One region of the Synechococcus sp. BDU 130192 genome, then DNA from elsewhere that is predicted to be linked to it. Evidence: predicted binding sites of a transcription regulator. Region 1 holds the regulator's gene; each other region holds the start of a gene.
The links. The regulator NtcA, encoded in region 1, controls nitrogen genes in cyanobacteria. The targets are predictions, from matches to a motif close to GTANCNNNNGNTAC.
Positions count from the first base shown of each region.

Region 2: the regulator NtcA is predicted to act here: its motif matches at 2,560-2,573, upstream of urtA (urea ABC transporter substrate-binding protein).
Region 3: the regulator NtcA is predicted to act here: its motif matches at 2,783-2,796, upstream of AACT35_RS09500 (ferredoxin--nitrite reductase).
Region 4: the regulator NtcA is predicted to act here: its motif matches at 1,212-1,225, upstream of AACT35_RS00190 (sulfotransferase family 2 domain-containing protein).

Region 1 is NZ_CAWNNO010000033.1:36,203-40,445, forward strand. Features, by position in the region: gene AACT35_RS08750 (pre-16S rRNA-processing nuclease YqgF) at 1-269, opposite strand, end outside; gene AACT35_RS08755 (DUF3084 domain-containing protein) at 284-1,654, opposite strand; gene ntcA (global nitrogen regulator NtcA) at 1,707-2,438, opposite strand; gene fabI (enoyl-ACP reductase FabI) at 2,719-3,495, shown strand; gene rsmH (16S rRNA (cytosine(1402)-N(4))-methyltransferase RsmH) at 3,572-4,243, shown strand, end outside.
Region 2 is NZ_CAWNNO010000022.1:26,342-30,584, forward strand. Features, by position in the region: gene AACT35_RS06895 (bifunctional folylpolyglutamate synthase/dihydrofolate synthase) at 1-1,136, shown strand, start outside; gene AACT35_RS06900 (hypothetical protein) at 1,120-1,509, shown strand; gene AACT35_RS06905 (ADP-ribosylglycohydrolase family protein) at 1,516-2,466, shown strand; gene urtA (urea ABC transporter substrate-binding protein) at 2,686-4,002, shown strand; gene AACT35_RS06915 (ABC transporter permease) at 4,102-4,243, shown strand, end outside.
Region 3 is NZ_CAWNNO010000033.1:182,379-186,621, reverse strand. Features, by position in the region: gene hemF (oxygen-dependent coproporphyrinogen oxidase) at 1-443, opposite strand, end outside; gene AACT35_RS09500 (ferredoxin--nitrite reductase) at 1,127-2,686, opposite strand; gene AACT35_RS09495 (thiazole synthase) at 2,867-3,718, opposite strand; partial or broken gene thiO (glycine oxidase ThiO) at 3,842-4,243, opposite strand, start outside.
Region 4 is NZ_CAWNNO010000001.1:33,071-37,313, reverse strand. Features, by position in the region: gene AACT35_RS00200 (ABC transporter ATP-binding protein) at 1-234, shown strand, start outside; gene AACT35_RS00195 (hypothetical protein) at 546-1,037, shown strand; gene AACT35_RS00190 (sulfotransferase family 2 domain-containing protein) at 1,258-2,091, shown strand; gene AACT35_RS00185 (hypothetical protein) at 2,125-3,015, shown strand; gene AACT35_RS00180 (glycosyltransferase family 4 protein) at 3,029-4,192, shown strand; gene AACT35_RS00175 (glycosyltransferase family 61 protein) at 4,237-4,243, shown strand, end outside.

The DNA.
Region 1 (4,243 bases):
CGGGCTTCGAGGGTGCTATTGCGTTCATTTACAAAGGCGATCGCCATGGCCGGGGGCAAAACAGCGGTGAGCTTTTGATGCCATTCTTTAGCCGTCGTTTGATTGCCCATGACCACCAGAGAAACACCATACCTTTGGCACCATTCTTTCGCGATGTTGGGCGCTTGATCCGCTGCAATGACGCCGTGGTTCAACAATTGCCCCTGGTCATCCAGCGCCGCAAGGCCACATTTGTCACGGCCTGGGTCAAACCCAAGATAAACGCTCATGTACTCTTCTTGTCCTATTGTCTGATAACGATTCTACCGTTACTGAGGCCCACTAATTCTAAGCGGAGGGGGCCTGCCGTAAAACCATTTTCGATGGCGATCGCCCGAATTTCTGTCACGGGTTCTGGTGCATTATTGAGGGCTTCGACAAAATTGATAATGTGACCAACATTGCCATCTTTAACTTGAATATCTCCGAGGACACCGGCTCGCCGCGCTCTAAATTGCGCTGCCCCCAACAGAAAATCCACTGGACGCCGGGCGGCACTAGGATTTTGTACACTCAGCTCCTCTAGGGACAAAGTGGCAATCACTTCCCCGGCGCGAAAAACCTGCTCATTTAAAGTCACATCCGCAAACACTTGGACGGAACCTTCCCCTTGGAGGTAGTTCCCCGCTGCCAGGAGGCGCACCACGTAGTCCCGACCATCGGCAATTTGCCCTAGAAGTTGTTGCACTTGGGCATTGGTAATTTGCACCACCCGCGCCTCAAAGTCAGGATTAACGCCTCCGGTGGCAATGATCGCGTTGCGATTCGCTTCCCGGAGCAGCTGATCAACGGCTTGGCTGGCTGCTTTGGGATCAATAATCCGCACCACCCCAAAGGCTAAAACTTGCCCTGTCGTAAGGGCGACATTCCCACTCCGGAAATTGATGTAGTTGGCTTCGAGGATATCAATTTGCTGTTCTAGGGAGCCAATCTGATTTTCTAGACCCGTGAGCACTTGATCCTTTTGGGCGATCGCCTGGTCGAGTTGGGCAATGCGACCATCGCGCTGGTTGATCTCGGCTTGGAGCTCACTCTGTTGGGCTTCTAGGGCTTCGATCTGCTGGGAGCGTTCTTCAATAATGGTGTTTTGTTGGCTGAGCTGGGCGCGGAGGGTTTCACTTTGGGCCTGGAGGCGATCGCGCTGTTGCCGCAGGGTCGTTTGCTCTGTGGTGAGCGCATTAATATCAGCCTGAAGTTCGCTGGCTTGTTCCCGAAAACCCGCCAGTTGAGTTTGGGCCGTTTCAAATTTTGCTTCAATTTCTTGTAAATCTTGTTCTGCTTCTAGGCGATCGTCCCTCGCGGCCTGCAACTCTTCTTCAATCTTTTCCTTTTCTGCCGTCACATCCATCAACTCTTGCCGCCGCTGGGCGAGGATTTCATCCAACTGAAAAACCCCCTGGCGCAAGGACTTGCTCAAGCCAAACAATAACCCCAAGGTGCTGGCGGCGATCACTGTTCCCGTCATGACCGTGACGACCACCGCCGTCTGTTTTGGCCGCAGATTAAATAATGTAAGCCGCGCTTTGCCAACCTTACTACCAAGGCGATCGCCCAGTGCCGCCAGGATGCCCCCCAAGATTAAAACTGAAAAGATTAGTACAAAAGCACTGGTCATTTAACAAAAAGGTGACATCCAAACACACAAGTATGACTTCTCTACTTTAGCGTTAAGCGAACTGTTGACTCAGGTTTACGGGGTCATGGACGGTAATTTTTTTCTTATAAATCGAAATCATGTCCTGTTCCCGGAGTTCTCCCAGGAGGCGCGTTACTGTCACCCGTGTCGAACCAATTGCTTCGGCGATCGCCTGGTGGGACAGTTTGAGATCAATGCGAATCCCCTCATCGGTCGGCACCCCAAAATCTCGACAGAGAATTAACAAGAAACTCACCAGACGTGAGCCCATATCCCGGTGGGCCAAGGTTTCAATCATCATCTCCGTTTGTAAAATCCGTGACGACAGCCCTTTTAGCATTAACATCGCTAATTCTGGGTGCTCATTAAGCGCCTTTTGCACCTGCTCAATGGGAGCCGATAACAGTTCCACAGGGGTAAAAGCCACCGCATGGTAAAAGCGATCCGACTTTTGTCCCGTGAGTAGCGATAAAACCCCAAAGACACTATTCTCCCGGAGCAGGGCCACCGTAATTTCTTCCCCCGCTTCATAGACCCGAGACAGCCGGACAGCTCCTTTCAGAAGAAAATAAACCCGTTCCGCTGGGTCCCCCGGAAAAAAGATCGTCTTGCCCCGGTCATAGTTCTCCACAACAGGTGGGAAGGGGCCACTGTGAAACTGACGAAACGCTGTCGCAAGGTCTGTAATTTGAGTCGCAGGTAGTTCAGGCACTGGATTGGCAGAAGAGAAAGGAGGTTGGTTGAAATCAGGGTTGTACATCATAGATTCTGTTGGGCAACAGTTCCCCACCGTGATGGGTGAAATATCAGCGCTCAGTGTGCAGAGACCATGAGCATTCCCCTTAAACTAAATCTTACTCTGGTATAGTATTTTGTACTTTTTGCTTCAAAATAATTATGGATTTCTGGGTTAGTTCCCAGGCATTTTGCAGAATTTTCCCTGATTTGCCCTAAAGTAGCCGTTTGCATCGAAGTCACCAGAGCGCGAAGATAATATACGCTGGCTTCTTGGCTTTAATTTTTTATACTTTTTGAGAACCCATATGCTTGATTTAACCGGAAAAAATGCCCTAGTCACTGGGATTGCAAATAATAAGTCCATTGCCTGGGGGATCGCCCAACAATTACATGCCGCCGGGGCAAATATTGGGGTTACCTATCTCCCCGATGATAAGGGACGGTTCGAGAAAAAAGTAGGTGAGCTTGTGGCGCCCCTCAACCCTTCCCTTTTTCTCCCCTGTAATGTGCAGGATGATGCCCAGGTGGATCAAGTGTTTGAGTCTGTCAAAAAAGAGTGGGGCAAGTTAGATATTTTGATCCATTGCCTTGCCTTTGCGAACCGCGAAGATTTGACGGGTGATTTTAGTGATACTTCACGGGATGGGTTCAATACGGCCCTTGACATTAGTGCCTATTCTTTAACGCGTCTGGCCCGGGGGGCGAAAACCGTGATGACCGAAGGGGGCGCCATTGTAACCCTGACTTATTTGGGTGGGGTGAAAGTCATCCCTAATTACAATGTGATGGGTGTGGCAAAATCGGCCCTTGAAATGAGTGTGCGTTACTTGGCGGCGGATCTTGGCCCCAGTAATATTCGTGTGAATGCCATTTCGGCTGGCCCGATCCGGACTTTGGCGTCCTCGGCGGTGGGTGGCATTCTCGATATGATTCACCATGTGGAAGCAACGGCTCCTTTGCGTCGGACTGTAACCCAAAAGGAAGTGGGTAATGCGGCGGCGTTCCTCTGTAGTGATCTTTCGAGTGGGGTCACGGGTCAAGTGCTCTATGTGGATTCTGGCTACGAAATTATGGGGATGTAATGTCCTGGTTTAGTGGCGATCGCCCTTGGGTTCCCCCTCAGTGATAGGGGGATTTTGTTTTTTATTGGATGGATTCATGGCGGCAGAGTTTAAGCATATTTCGGTGTTGCGAGAAGAGTTGGTGGCGGGCTTGGGAGTAAAACCAGGGGGGCATTACCTCGATGTAACTCTGGGGGGAGGTGGCCATACAGAATTGATTTTGCAGCAATATCTCGATGTGCGGGTGACGGGGGTAGACCGAGATAGCCAGGCGATCGCCGCGGCGTCGGAACGATTAAAAGAATTTGGCGATCGCTTCCGGGCGGTGCGGTCAAATTTTGGCGAGTATAATCCCCAAGGAGAAAAATTTGATGGAATTATTGCCGATCTTGGGGTGAGTTCGGTGCAATTTGATCAAGGCGATCGCGGCTTTAGTTTTCGTTTTGATGCCCCCTTGGATATGCGCATGGATCAGCAACAGACATTAACGGCAGCGGATATTGTCAACACCTATGAGGAAAAGGCGTTGGCGAATTTATTCTATGAGTACGGTGATGAACGATTGTCACGACAAATTGCGAAAAAAATAGTCATGAAACGCCCAATTCAGACAACTAAAGAACTAGAAGAAATTGTGTTTTATACCTATCATCCCAAGGCGAGAAAAGCGAAAATTCATCCGGCAACAAGGGTCTTTCAAGCATTACGTATTGCTGTCAATGGTGAACTCGATGCGCTGCAATATCTATTAGTCAATGCCCCCCAATGG
Region 2 (4,243 bases), on a different contig from region 1:
CGGGCACCAACGGGAAAGGGTCGGTCTGTGCCTATTTGTCTTCCATTTTGGCGGCGGCGGGCTATCGGGTCGGGCGGTTTACGTCGCCCCATTTGGTGGACTGGACAGAGCGGATTTGTTTGAATAATCAGCCGATGACGTCCGAGCGGTTATTGACGGTTTTGGAACAGGTGAAAGCGGCCATTGATCCCAACCAAGAAACACCGACCCAATTTGAGGTGATTACGGCGGCGGGATTTTTGTATTTCGCCCAGGAACAGGTAGATATTGCCGTGATTGAAGTGGGGTTGGGGGGACGCTTGGACTCGACGAATGTTTGCGATCGCCCCCTCGTTTCTGTCATTACCTCCATCGGCATGGATCACTGGCAGCGCTTAGGTAACAGCTTAGATAAAATTGCCGGGGAGAAAGCGGGCATTTTAAAACAAGATTGTCCGGCGGTGATTGGGGAAGTGCCGGAGATCGCGGCGCAAGTGATTCGTGAAAAAATCAGTGAGTTAAATTGTCCAGCCACCTGGATTCAATCCGCCCAAGCCATTTATCCCCCTTCAGAAGGAAGACAGAGGGGGAGGATAGCGAAATACGGTGAATTTGAATATTTTTTGCCACTTTTAGGGGATATTCAACTTCATAATTCGGCGATCGCCATTGAAACTATTTATGCGTTGCGCAAACAAGGTTGGCAAATTTCCGATCAACAATTGCGCGATGGCCTTGCGAAAACTCGCTGGGCGGGACGCATTGAATGGCACCAATGGCAGGGGCAAAAAACTCTCATTGATGGTGCCCATAATGGTGTGGCGGCGGCGGAATTACGCAAATATGTAGACACCCTCCCCCAACCCGTCACTTGGGTCATGGGAATGCTCTCGACCAAGGATCACCAAAATGTCCTTCAAGCCCTCCTGCGAGACGGGGATCACTTGCATCTCGTACCAGTGGGGGGCCATAGCAGCGCCGATCCCCAGAGTTTGGCAATGTTGGCCCAGGTGATTTGTCCGGCCCTCGCCTCCTGTCAAACCCATGAAACCTTATCTGAAGCCCTTGATCAGGCGATCGCCACCCCCCACACTAGGGTGTTATGTGGTTCGTTGTATCTTTTGGGAGAATTTCTGACTTATGCAGCCAAAATTTAAAACCCGTAAAGCTTGGAATCAGGCCGAAATGCTGCTCCAACCGGCCTTTATTCGGGTCGTCGATAACTTCCGTGCCCAGTTAGAAGATTCCCCCTGGGCTGGGGAGTACGAAGACATCCAAGACCCCTACCCTGGCTATGTTTTGCGCCTCAAGAAAGACCACATCGAAACGACGGTTAATATCTGGGATCTCTGTTACCAGATCTGTTTTGTTGCCTATCCCACCGCAGCCCTCGTGGAAAATGGCTGCACCGTGGAAATCGATGAAACCCTGTTCGAGACGTCCGGGGCCGTAGATTGGCAAAAACTGGAAGCGAAAACCCAACAGTTGATCCACAATATGTTTGAGCAATTTGATCACTTAGGGGGGTAATCATTGATGGTTACGCAAGCGCAGATTCACGGGGGATTATTGGGGCTTTGTGTGGGGGATGCCCTGGGCGTGCCTGTGGAATTTTCTGAGCGCCGCACCCGACAGCGGGATCCTGTGACAAGGATGCGGGGCTATGGCACCTACAATCAACCCCCTGGCACCTGGTCGGATGATAGTTCCCTCACTTTTTGTCTGGCCGAGGCGATCGCCGAAGTGGGTCTAGGCGAAGAACTCCCCGAACATCTGGGCCGTAAGATGGGTCTTTGGCTTAAGGAAGCTTACTGGACACCCCACGGCGAAACCTTTGATGTGGGCAACACGACTGCCGCCGCAATTCATCAAATTTTAGCGGGCATCAATCCCCTGGAAGCAGGTGGAATCGGGGAGCGGAGTAATGGCAATGGCTCCTTAATGCGTATTTTGCCCCTTGCCTTTTGTGGTGAGCGACTGCCCTATGCCGATCTCTTGGATCTCGTGCACAACATTTCCTACCTGACCCACCGTCATCCCCGGTCCCTCATTGCCTGTGGTGTGTATATTTCCATTGCCCTGGAACTGTTGCAGGGGAAAAGAATTGAAACTGCCTACCAACAGGGAGTACAGCGGGCCGAAGAGTTTTACCGCGATTCCATCTACAAGCCGGAACTCAGCCACTACCAGCGTATTTTTGACGGAAATTTAGCAACATTGCCCATCCATGAGCTTCAATCGAGCGGTTATGTCGTCTATGCCCTCGAAGCCGCCCTCTGGTGTTGTTTAAACCATGATAACTATCAGGATACGGTGCTCGCGGCGGTGAATTTGGGGGATGACACCGATACCACAGCGGCGATCGCCGGCGGTTTAGCCGGACTTTACTACGGCCTCGACAATATTCCCCCTGATTGGCTGGCGCAAATTCCCCGGCGGGATGACATTCTCCAGTTAGGCGATCGCCTCTTCAGGGCTATCCGCTGACCGAGCAGGGACAAGCAGTCCATTTTCTTTAATGTAAAGTTAAATTAATTCTTCTCCATTAACAAACCCTTGAATCAAGCGCATCGGCACTTTGTATCAAGTGTCACATTTTTTTAGGGGCGGGACTTTTACACTGCAAAGCTTAAACACGACTTAAACTTTTAAGCTTCTTTCCTCCCACACACTATCCCAAAGCCCCTTGAGAAAATCGCATTAACCATGAGTAATCTCGGAAGACGTAAATTTATTCTCTACAGTTCCGCCGCCCTCGGTTCCAGTATTCTCCTCAAAGCCTGCGGCCAACCCACAGAAACCCCTGATACCCCCGATAGTGGCAGCACAACCTCAACCCCCAGTGGTGACACGATCAAAGTTGGCATTCTCCACTCCCTCAGTGGCACCATGGCCATTAGTGAAACCACCGTGGTCGAAGCTGAACAACTCGCCATCAAAGAAATTAATGCCGCCGGTGGCATCGATGGCAAACAAATTGAAGCCATTGTCGAAGATGGTGCCTCCGACTGGGATGTCTTCAAAGAAAAGGCCGAAAAACTCATTGACCAAGATGGTGTCGCCGTCGTCTTTGGCTGCTGGACTTCCGCCAGCCGAAAAGCAGTTAAAGATGTCTTTGAAGCAAAAGACCACATGCTGTTCTACCCTGTCCAGTACGAAGGCCAGGAATGCTCCAAAAACATTTTCTACACTGGGGCCGCCCCGAACCAACAAATCGAGCCCGCTGTGGATTGGCTCCTCGAAAATAAGGGCACAGAATTTTTCCTCGTGGGTTCTGACTATGTATTCCCCAGAACCGCGAACACCATTATCAAAGCCCAGTTAGAAGCCAAAGGTGGCACCACGGTCGGCGAAGACTATCTCCCCCTCGGTAACACTGAAGTGACGCCGATTATCACCAAAATCAAAGCAGCGCTTCCCAATGGCGGCGTGATTTTCAATAGCTTGAACGGTGACAGTAACGTTGCGTTCTTCAAACAAATTCGTGATGCGGGCCTCACCCCGGAGCAATATCCGGTCATGTCGGTGTCGATCGCCGAAGAAGAAGTCCGTCAAATTGGCCCTGAATATCTCACGGGTCACTATGCGTCTTGGAACTACTTCCAAACCGTAGAAACTCCCGAAAATGAAAAGTGGGTGGCAGACTTTAAGGCGGAATACGGTGAAGACCGGGTGACCAATGACCCCATGGAAGCGGCCTACATCATGGTCTATATCTGGAAGCAGGCGGTAGAAGCGGCGATCGCCAATGGGGCGACCGATGCCTATGACCTCGAAGCCGTGCGGAGTGCCGCCATTGGTCAAGAATTTGCGGCTCCCGAAGGCCCGGTGACGATGAATGTTAACCACCACCTCTCAAAGACCGTGCGCATCGGCCAAGTACGGGAAGACGGGATGTTTGACATCGTCTGGGAAACCGACGGCCCCATCGCCCCCCAAGCCTGGAACCAGTATGTTGAATCCACCAAAGGATTTGCCTGTGACTGGAGCGACCCCACAAAGGGTGAAAAATATGCAATCTAGGGTTTAACGCCCAGATGTTTTCCGGGAAAGCTGGGATTCCGCCCTACAGAATCCGGCTTTCTCGCGGTTTTATTGCGCGTATTGTGGTGGGTTTGCCCTGTGACAGAACTTCTAATCGGTATTTTTAACGGAGTCAGCATTGGCTCTGTGCTTTTGGTTTCGGCCTTGGGTTTGGCGATCGCCTTTGGTTTGATGGGGGTGATCAACCTGGCCCATGGCGAATTAATGATGCTGGGCGCCT
Region 3 (4,243 bases), 150 kb from region 1:
TAGGGCGTCAAATCTGCGCCACCGCCAAACCACCAGACAGGGCCAGCTTCAAAATAGCGATAGTTGAGGTGAACCGTTGGGATATAAGGATTGCGCGGATGTAACACCATTGATGTGCCCGTGGCATAGAACCCGTGGCCTGCGGCTTCAGGGCGCTGCTTCAAAATCGAAGGCGGCAATTGATCGCCCCACACCTCAGAGAAGTTGACCCCTCCCTGTTCAAGGACATTCCCCTCACGCATTACCCGAGAACGACCGCCGCCGCCCTCCTGTCGCTGCCAAGAATCTTCCTGGAATTTTCCTTTTCCATCGGCCATCTCTAATCCCTGACAAATTTTGTCCTGGATTTGCTGCATAAACTGGCTCACCCGTTCTTTGGAATCACTGGGGGGCACAGGCTTAGCGGGGCTGGCATTGGTGGATTCTGTTTGCAAAGCTGTCATGGTTGCGTGGGAAGAAGTTTTATCTATCTATTAAAAGGGTTTACCTGATGGCCCAAAGGCTGATGTTGCAAGGCTTCTTTAGGTCGACACAGGTCAAACTAGTATTCCAGACTAACCTGAATTGGCACGTTTTCGGCCTCGGTGAATGTGATTTTTCATGAAGTTTGTAACGAATAATTAAAAAGCTGCCTCCCGTGAATTCGTCGCCTGAGGCTATCCCCAGAGGCAAGGCGATCGCCCCCAATCCCGCTCTAAGGTTAAGAATAGATTAACTATATCCTTACGGACTTTTCCGTTTTAAAACCCTGATACAAAGGAAATTCCTAAAAAGCTTCGGTGTATACTAAAACCAAGGTTAAGAAAAAGTAAATTATGACTTAATCCTTTCATTACCTATTGGCGTGTCCAGGAGATTTGAACAATGCATCATGTTGCTAATCCAACCACCCCCCAAACTTCGATCCCTTTTCCCCTCAAAACAGATCGAAATGTGCCGACCCGCCTTGTAGCTCACTGGTTAACAGATGCGAATGGTAAGCTCTATCGAATCTGGGTCAGCGAAAAAATTTAGTCTCCTCGTCCCAACAAATTCCATCCAGCAAAAATCCCACAGAGTCACTGACGGATTCTGTGGGATAGTTTGTAAGTTTTTAAGATTAAAGCAAAATTAAAAGAACTTCAGCCTACTCCGACTTCGGCGTTGCTCCAAACTGTTCGATTAAAATATGCTTCACAGTTGCCTTGAGGGTTTCCCCACAGGGCACTTTCTGAGCTACCGGCGCACCGAGGCTTGCATGGTTACCGACCGTTCCCCCAGTGAGCACATTGACCGCTTCGACAATTGCACCATCAACTTTCGCTTTAGAGCCGATAAAGCCGATATCACCCACCTGAGCTTGACCACAGGAATTTGGGCAGCCAGTCCAGTGCATTCGTACCCGTTGGGGAATATCTAATTCGGCATCCAATTCGCGGGCCAGGGCTAACCCCTGTTCTTTCGTCTCCACAAGGGCAAAATTGCAGTAGCGATTTCCCGTGCAAGACACAAAGGAACGTACTAGGGTCGAAGGATTCACCGAGAATTTTTCTAGTAACGGTTCCTGGAGTAGCGCCTCAACGTTTTCGCTTTTGACGTAGGGAATAATGAAATTCTCTTCTACTGTGGCCCGAATTTCGCCATTGCCATAGGTTTCTGCGAGGCGTGCTACCTCGAACATGTCCTCTGCGGTCAAGCGTCCGGCGGGGACATGCAAGCCCACGTAGTGATAACCTGCTTGTTTTTGGGCATAGACACCGATGTGATCTCGCTTATCCATGGTTAAAGCGTGTTCTGGGGCTGCCGGTTCTAGGGATTGGCCAATTTCTGCTTCTAATCTCGCCCGGAAAGCATCGACACCCCACGCTTCAACCAGCCACAATACCCGCGCTTTGGCCCGATTTCCCCGGAGACCCTCCTCGGCACTGTGGCGGGTATATAGCGCTAAAATGCCACGACTGACCGCAAGGACAGCCTCATTGGGGGGAACCCAAACATTAATCGAAATCCCTTCGGCTTGTCGCTGGGCAGAAAAATATCCGCCGACAAGAACATTGAAACCAAATTGCCCATCCTTAAAGGCCGGGACAAAGCCAATGTCATTGATTTCTACGTGGGAAGAATTATCCGGCGCTCCTTCTAGGCAGATATTAAACTTCCGGGGGAGGTCACTAAATTCGAGGCTGCCTTCACCGTAATTGGTGATCATATTTTGGAGTTGGGCCGCGAGTTCTCGGGTATCAAAATATTCTTCGGGGTCGATACCGGCGACGGGAGACCCTGTAATGTTGCGCACGTTATCGTGGCCAGACTGTACCGTGGTGAGGCCCACTTGCTTTAATTTCGTCAAAATCTCTGGGGTGTCTTCCAGTCGAATGCCGCGTAATTGGATGTTTTGGCGGGTTGTAATGTCGGCACTCCCGTCTTCGCCGTAGCGTTGCACAATTTCTGCTAGGGCGCGCACTTGGGCACTGTTGAGGATGCCGTGGGGAGTCCGCAGACGCAGCATAAATTTGCCTGGGGTCACCGGTCGGTGAAAAAGTCCCAGAAATTTAAGACGAATGATTAAGTCATCTTGATCCATGGCTTCCCAGCCAGCCTGGGCCAGGGTTGCCAACTCATCTTTAATCGCTAAGCCGGGTTTGGCTTGTTTGGCTTGTTCGATTTTTGTGAGTTTGATTTTTTGGATTGTGGCGGCGTCAGTCATGGAGTTAATCCTGATTTCAATACTGATGTTGCTATGGGCGTCGGCTGGATATCCAGGGTGATTTGACCAAGGTAAACATTCAGTCAGGGAGATTTTGTAGTGTTAACTACGGGCCTGGCTCGCTTTTGCGAAATCAGAATATTGATGATGCGATCGCCGCATTCAATTGACAGAAGGAACTTAGGTGCTAACCAGTCCAGTTTGGGGAGAACTGGCACTGGCAATATGTTGAACCGGAATGCGCCCGGCCAGGTGAGCGAGGCGGCCGGCAGTGGTGGCTAACCCCATGGCTCGACCCATTTGTACGGGATCTTTAGCGAGGGCGATCGCCGAATTGATCAATAGCGCATCGGCTCCCAATTCCATCCCGTAGGCCGCCTCACTAGGGGAGCCAATCCCCGCATCAATCACCACGGGAACCTTGCTCTGTTCAATAATAATTTTGATGTTGGCTTCATTTTGAATCCCCTGGCCCGACCCAATGGGAGAACCGAGGGGCATCACCGTGGCACAACCCACTTCCTCTAGGCGTTTCGCCAACAGAGGATCGGCATTGATATAGGGCAGCACCGCAAACCCTTCTTTGACCAATTGTGCTGCAGCTTCGAGGGTACCGATGGGATCCGGTAGCAGGTAGCGAGCATCGGGGATCACTTCTAATTTGACAAAATTATTATCTTCTTGGCCTAACAGACGGGCCATTTCCCGACCTAAACGAGCTACCCGGATCGCTTCCTCGGCAGTTTTACAGCCCGCCGTATTAGGCAACATCCAAATTTTTTGCCAGTCGAGGGCTTCGGCAAGTCCTTCGTGGCCTGGGGCTTTGGTTTGAACGCGACGCACTGCCACCGTGACAATTTCGCAACCGCTGGCTTCAACGCTTGCTTGCATTGCGGCAATTGAGGGATATTTCCCCGTTCCTGTCATCAAACGCGAGGTAAAGCGACGACCGGCAATGACCAGCTGATCAGGGGTTTCCGTGGGGTTTGGCGTTGCAGTTGTGGTTTTGGGGCTGATAAAAAAGCTCGGCATTGAACCGTTTTGACCATTCTGACTGTTGTGACCGTTTTGCATGGGTTGATGGGTTGGGTTATCTAAAAAGCGTTGGTAAGAAAAATGTTGGAGGAGGGGATCTGCTTGGTTGCGGATTAGGCGATCGCCAATGAGTTTCGCCGTGATGGGAGCCAATAAAATGCCATTGCGATAATGACCCGTGGCATAGGTAAGATTTTCACAAGGGGATGCCCCCAGAATCGGTTTTTCATCGGGGGTTGCGGGCCGAAAACCCCACCAGAGTTCCGTGATTTCCCAATCTTTGAGTTTCGGCAACAGTTGAATCGCTTTATTCAGCAGGGTTTGGATCCCTTGGGGGGTATTGTTGGGTTGCCACTGTACAGTTTCTGCGGTGGCCCCAATGATTAGGGTGCCATTGGTGCGCGGCACGAGGTACAGATTATCACCAAAAATCACCCGCCGGAGGGCCTCAGGATTCGGCATCCTCAGGGACATCATTTCCCCTTTAATCGGATAAACGGGCAGGGGCGTAATCTGACTCGA
Region 4 (4,243 bases), on a different contig from region 1:
AGTGCACTAGATAGTGAGTCGGAGCGGTTGATTCAACAAGCATTGGATCAATTCAAGAAAGATCGCACGGTGATTGTGGTGGCGCATCGACTTTCGACGATTACGGGCGCAGATGAGATTTTGGTGTTAGATCGAGGACAAATCGTAGAACGAGGTAGGCATTTGTCTTTGCTAAGACAAGATGGACGTTATGCAAGATGTTGGGAATTACAGAGTAGCATTACTGTTGCTTGATATTGTGAATATTAATTAGAGAACTGATAAATTTCAAGAAAATGATACAAGATACAAAGTCTATAAAAATTTATGGCGAGAGAAATACAAATACTCGTTATATGAGTAAACTAATTAAACTAAATCTCGATATCAAAGAAATTCCAGGAGTTGTGCCACCAATGGTTATGAGCTTACAAAATAAATTGCCTGGAAGATAATTTGTCCGTGACCTTTATTTTTATTTTGCATATAGATCTAACTTAGGATGGAAGCATACACGAGTAAAATCGGAACAAGAATTACGAAGGTATAAATTATATAATTCCAATTTGATCTTCTTAACAATTACCAAAAACCCTTATTCTTGGTTGTTATCTTTATATAAAAGACCTTATAATTCACATATTCATAATGAAAAGCTGACTTTTGAAGATTTTCTTCAACAACAATGGAAAACTCTCAATAGAGATAATGTTGATGTTATTCTTCGTAATCCGATAGAATTGTGGAATATCAAAAATAGATCATATCTTCGTCTGGATAGTAAAAAAACAATTCATATAACAACTGAAGCAATTTTCGAAAATCCAGAGGCGATCATAGACAAGATCAGCCAAAAATTTTTCATTGAAAAAAAGTCAAAGGTATTCACCAACTATGATCAATCCACCAAAGATAGAACTAAAAATTTCCTTTATTACAGGAATTACTACTTGTCTGAAAAATGGCGTAAGGAATTGTCACAAGAAGCAGTCATGCTTATTAATCAATCAATAGACAAAAAATTGATGAACTACTTTGGCTACAAGCTTCTCCTCTAATAGCTTATTACACTGGGTGAAAATTTCGTGATAAATGGTTAATTAAGACTTAAAAGGCTCGGTTAGATTTACAGTTCTAACTTCAAATGTTATTAAACTTTAAGTGCCATTAAAATCTTGAAGATAGATTAGATGATTCTCGCCAGAACAACCACCTATCTTGTATTGTTAGTAGTATTCTTGAATACTGTATTACTTTAATTTTTTATTGTTGGTTTTAATGAGAAGTATTTTTCTAAAAACATTATCTGCGTCGGAAAAGATTAACAAATATCTAGAAAAACGTTTTTCTTATCAAAAGACAGTATTCTTACATATACCAAAATGCGGTGGGACTTCAATTTCTTCGGCAATATCCAGGGCTATTTGTGCCAATCATAATGGCTATGTCGATCCTATTATGACCAGATACTTAGCTCAAAAGCTTTCAAAAAATCATACTACCACCGCAGAAATTGAACTTTTATTCAATATGAGAAGGGCGTTATTTTTTGAGCGATTCGAAAAACAAGAGCCGTACATATATGGTCATTTTCCGGTCATCAAGCAATGCTTGTTAGATCAAGGAAATTACATGTTTATGACAATTTTGAGAGAGCCTGTCGAAAGATTTATTTCTCAGTTTAAATATTATTTAGCAACACGAGTTTTAAACAAGAAAAAATCTGTAACTCATGATGAAATTAAAGTGTTATGGGATGATTATTTTTACTCTGATCTTGCTCAATTTCATGCAAATATCCTGGTGTCATATTTAGATGACAAAAGCCCTGATGGAATCGGCACTTCAGATTCTTTGGAACGCGCTGTAACAAACTTAAAGTACTTCAAAATAATAGGTACTCTAGATCGTTTAGATCTATTCGCACAAAAATTTAATAACAAGACTAACAGAGCATTAGACATTGAAGTAGTCAAAAATAAAACTGCTGACAAAATGCTACAAGAACAAAATTTTTTAATTAATAGTTTTTTTACGGAACAAAGAAATCAAGAGATCAGACAATTGTGTCGTCAAGACATAAGCTTTTATTGTCTTGCTAAGCAACAGTAATTTACTCACTGAATGCATAAAACATCATAGATCATGAAAATAATTATTCTGGCACTTAGAAGATCTGGCTCGACAATCTTTTGGCAATGTTTTCGCGAAGCAACAAATGCAAGATGTTTTGATGAGCCTTTTAATCCAAAGATATTTCAGATCCCACAAGAGCATTCAAAGGGAAATCTCAAAGAGTTTATAGATTTACTCAAGACTGAAGGCGAACTATTTTGGCAATTATTTGATCCAATTTACCCTCAGGAAGAGCTAAAAAAAGGATTTACTGCCGAACAGAATGCATACTTGACTAAGTTGCTTTCTCTTAATGAAGATGTAGTCATTGATTCAACGAGATGCTGGAATAAAATATCAGCCCTTGGAGATATTACTGATTCGGATACTTTTCTGATACATCTTCATCGTGCTCCTGCAAGCTGGATTACATCTCATCTGCTTCCATCTGAAGAAAAAAAATACCTCTTATTAAACTTAAAAAGGAAGAAAACCTTCTGGACTCGAAAAATTGACTTCAATCGATGGAATATGGAAGATATTTTAGGTCGAGAACTCCTGAGTCCGTTTCACTCTTTTATTTTGAAAGATGCACAATTAACAGAGTATTTTTATAGAGCCCCTGCTGTCTATCGGCTAATGAAGTTTTGGGCATTGGTATTTCAGGAAGTAGAAAGTACTGGAAGGAAAGTATTTGGAAAGAGATTTATATCAGTCCACTTTGAAGATTTTTGTATTGATCCAATAAATACACTTGGATTGATCGGCTCTAAAACCGGATTATGTTTTGACTTTAAGAAACTACCGTCAATCAGGTTGCCTTCACCAGCATTTATGAATTCAAATGAGAACTGGCAACAAGCTGCTCAATATTGGGAATTGCCTGACGACATTCACTACCTCTTTAGAGATAATGTATAAAAAATGGTTTCTAGTGACAGCAGACTTTAAGCCCATGACAGGTGGAGTTGCTGAGTTTTCGCTCCAGATTGCAAACACTTTGAACAAGCAAAGAATTCTAAATTCTGTAATCACTCCTGTTGTTCAAGTTGAAGATAATGAACTTCCAATTATTGCACCTTACAAAATAAATTGGATTCCGACTCAATTACCTATTAAGCATTTACACAATAAAATCCAATCTTTACAGTACAAGTTTTTTTACTTAAAATGTATCTTTCTCATTTTGAATAATCGAGAAAGCACTTTTTTCTTCACCTATATTGATGATTTATATGCAATCCCTCTTATTAAGATATGTCATAAATTTAAAGTCAAATTTATTGTGTTATTACACGGTAAAGATATTTTGAGGATCTCTTGTAAAAATAGTGACTTATTAGATTTTTTGGTTAGCAACTCTCAACGTTTAATATTCAATTCACTTGCAACTGCAAACTTATTTGAAAAATATTCAAACGTTTCAGCAGTGAATTCTCGAAATATTTGGTATCCAGGAGGCAGGTTTGATTATTTGGATCAATTAGAGCCCCGGCCGATAGAGAGCTTAGATGAGCTACCCAAAGATGCTTATATTATCTCTTCAGTTTGTCGACTTGTAAAACGTAAAGGAATAAACTTTTCAATTCAGGCATTTTTGAAATTGATTTTAAATGCGGAATTTAAAAATATTTATTATGTTATTGCTGGAGAAGGCCCTGAAAAAGAAGACCTTGAACAGTTAGCGCAAAAATCTGGTGGAAAAATTCTATTTCTTGGAAGTGTAACTGAAGGTCAAAAAAAATTTTTACTTCAAAAAAGCGATATATTTATTATGCCTAACTCTTCAGTGAAAGGCACTGATTTCGAGGGATTTGGAATTAGTTTTATTGAGGCTGCATACTTCAACAATATTGTTATCGGTGGTAACAGCGGTGGTGCAAGTGAGGCGATAAAAATGTGTCCACGGGGAATTCTCGTTGATACAGATATTGATGATCCCGTATCTTGCGTTTCTAAAGCACTAAATATGGCTTTACAAGCGTTGCAAACCAATTCTGAAAATATTCAAAATATAAATTCGACAAATAATATTCTACGAAAAAAGCTTGATTTAGAAAAGAATGTTGATCACTTGATAAGTAGCTTTAAAGCATAAATTTAATAAACTTGAATAGTTAGACATTTAGACTATTTCACCTGATGAAAA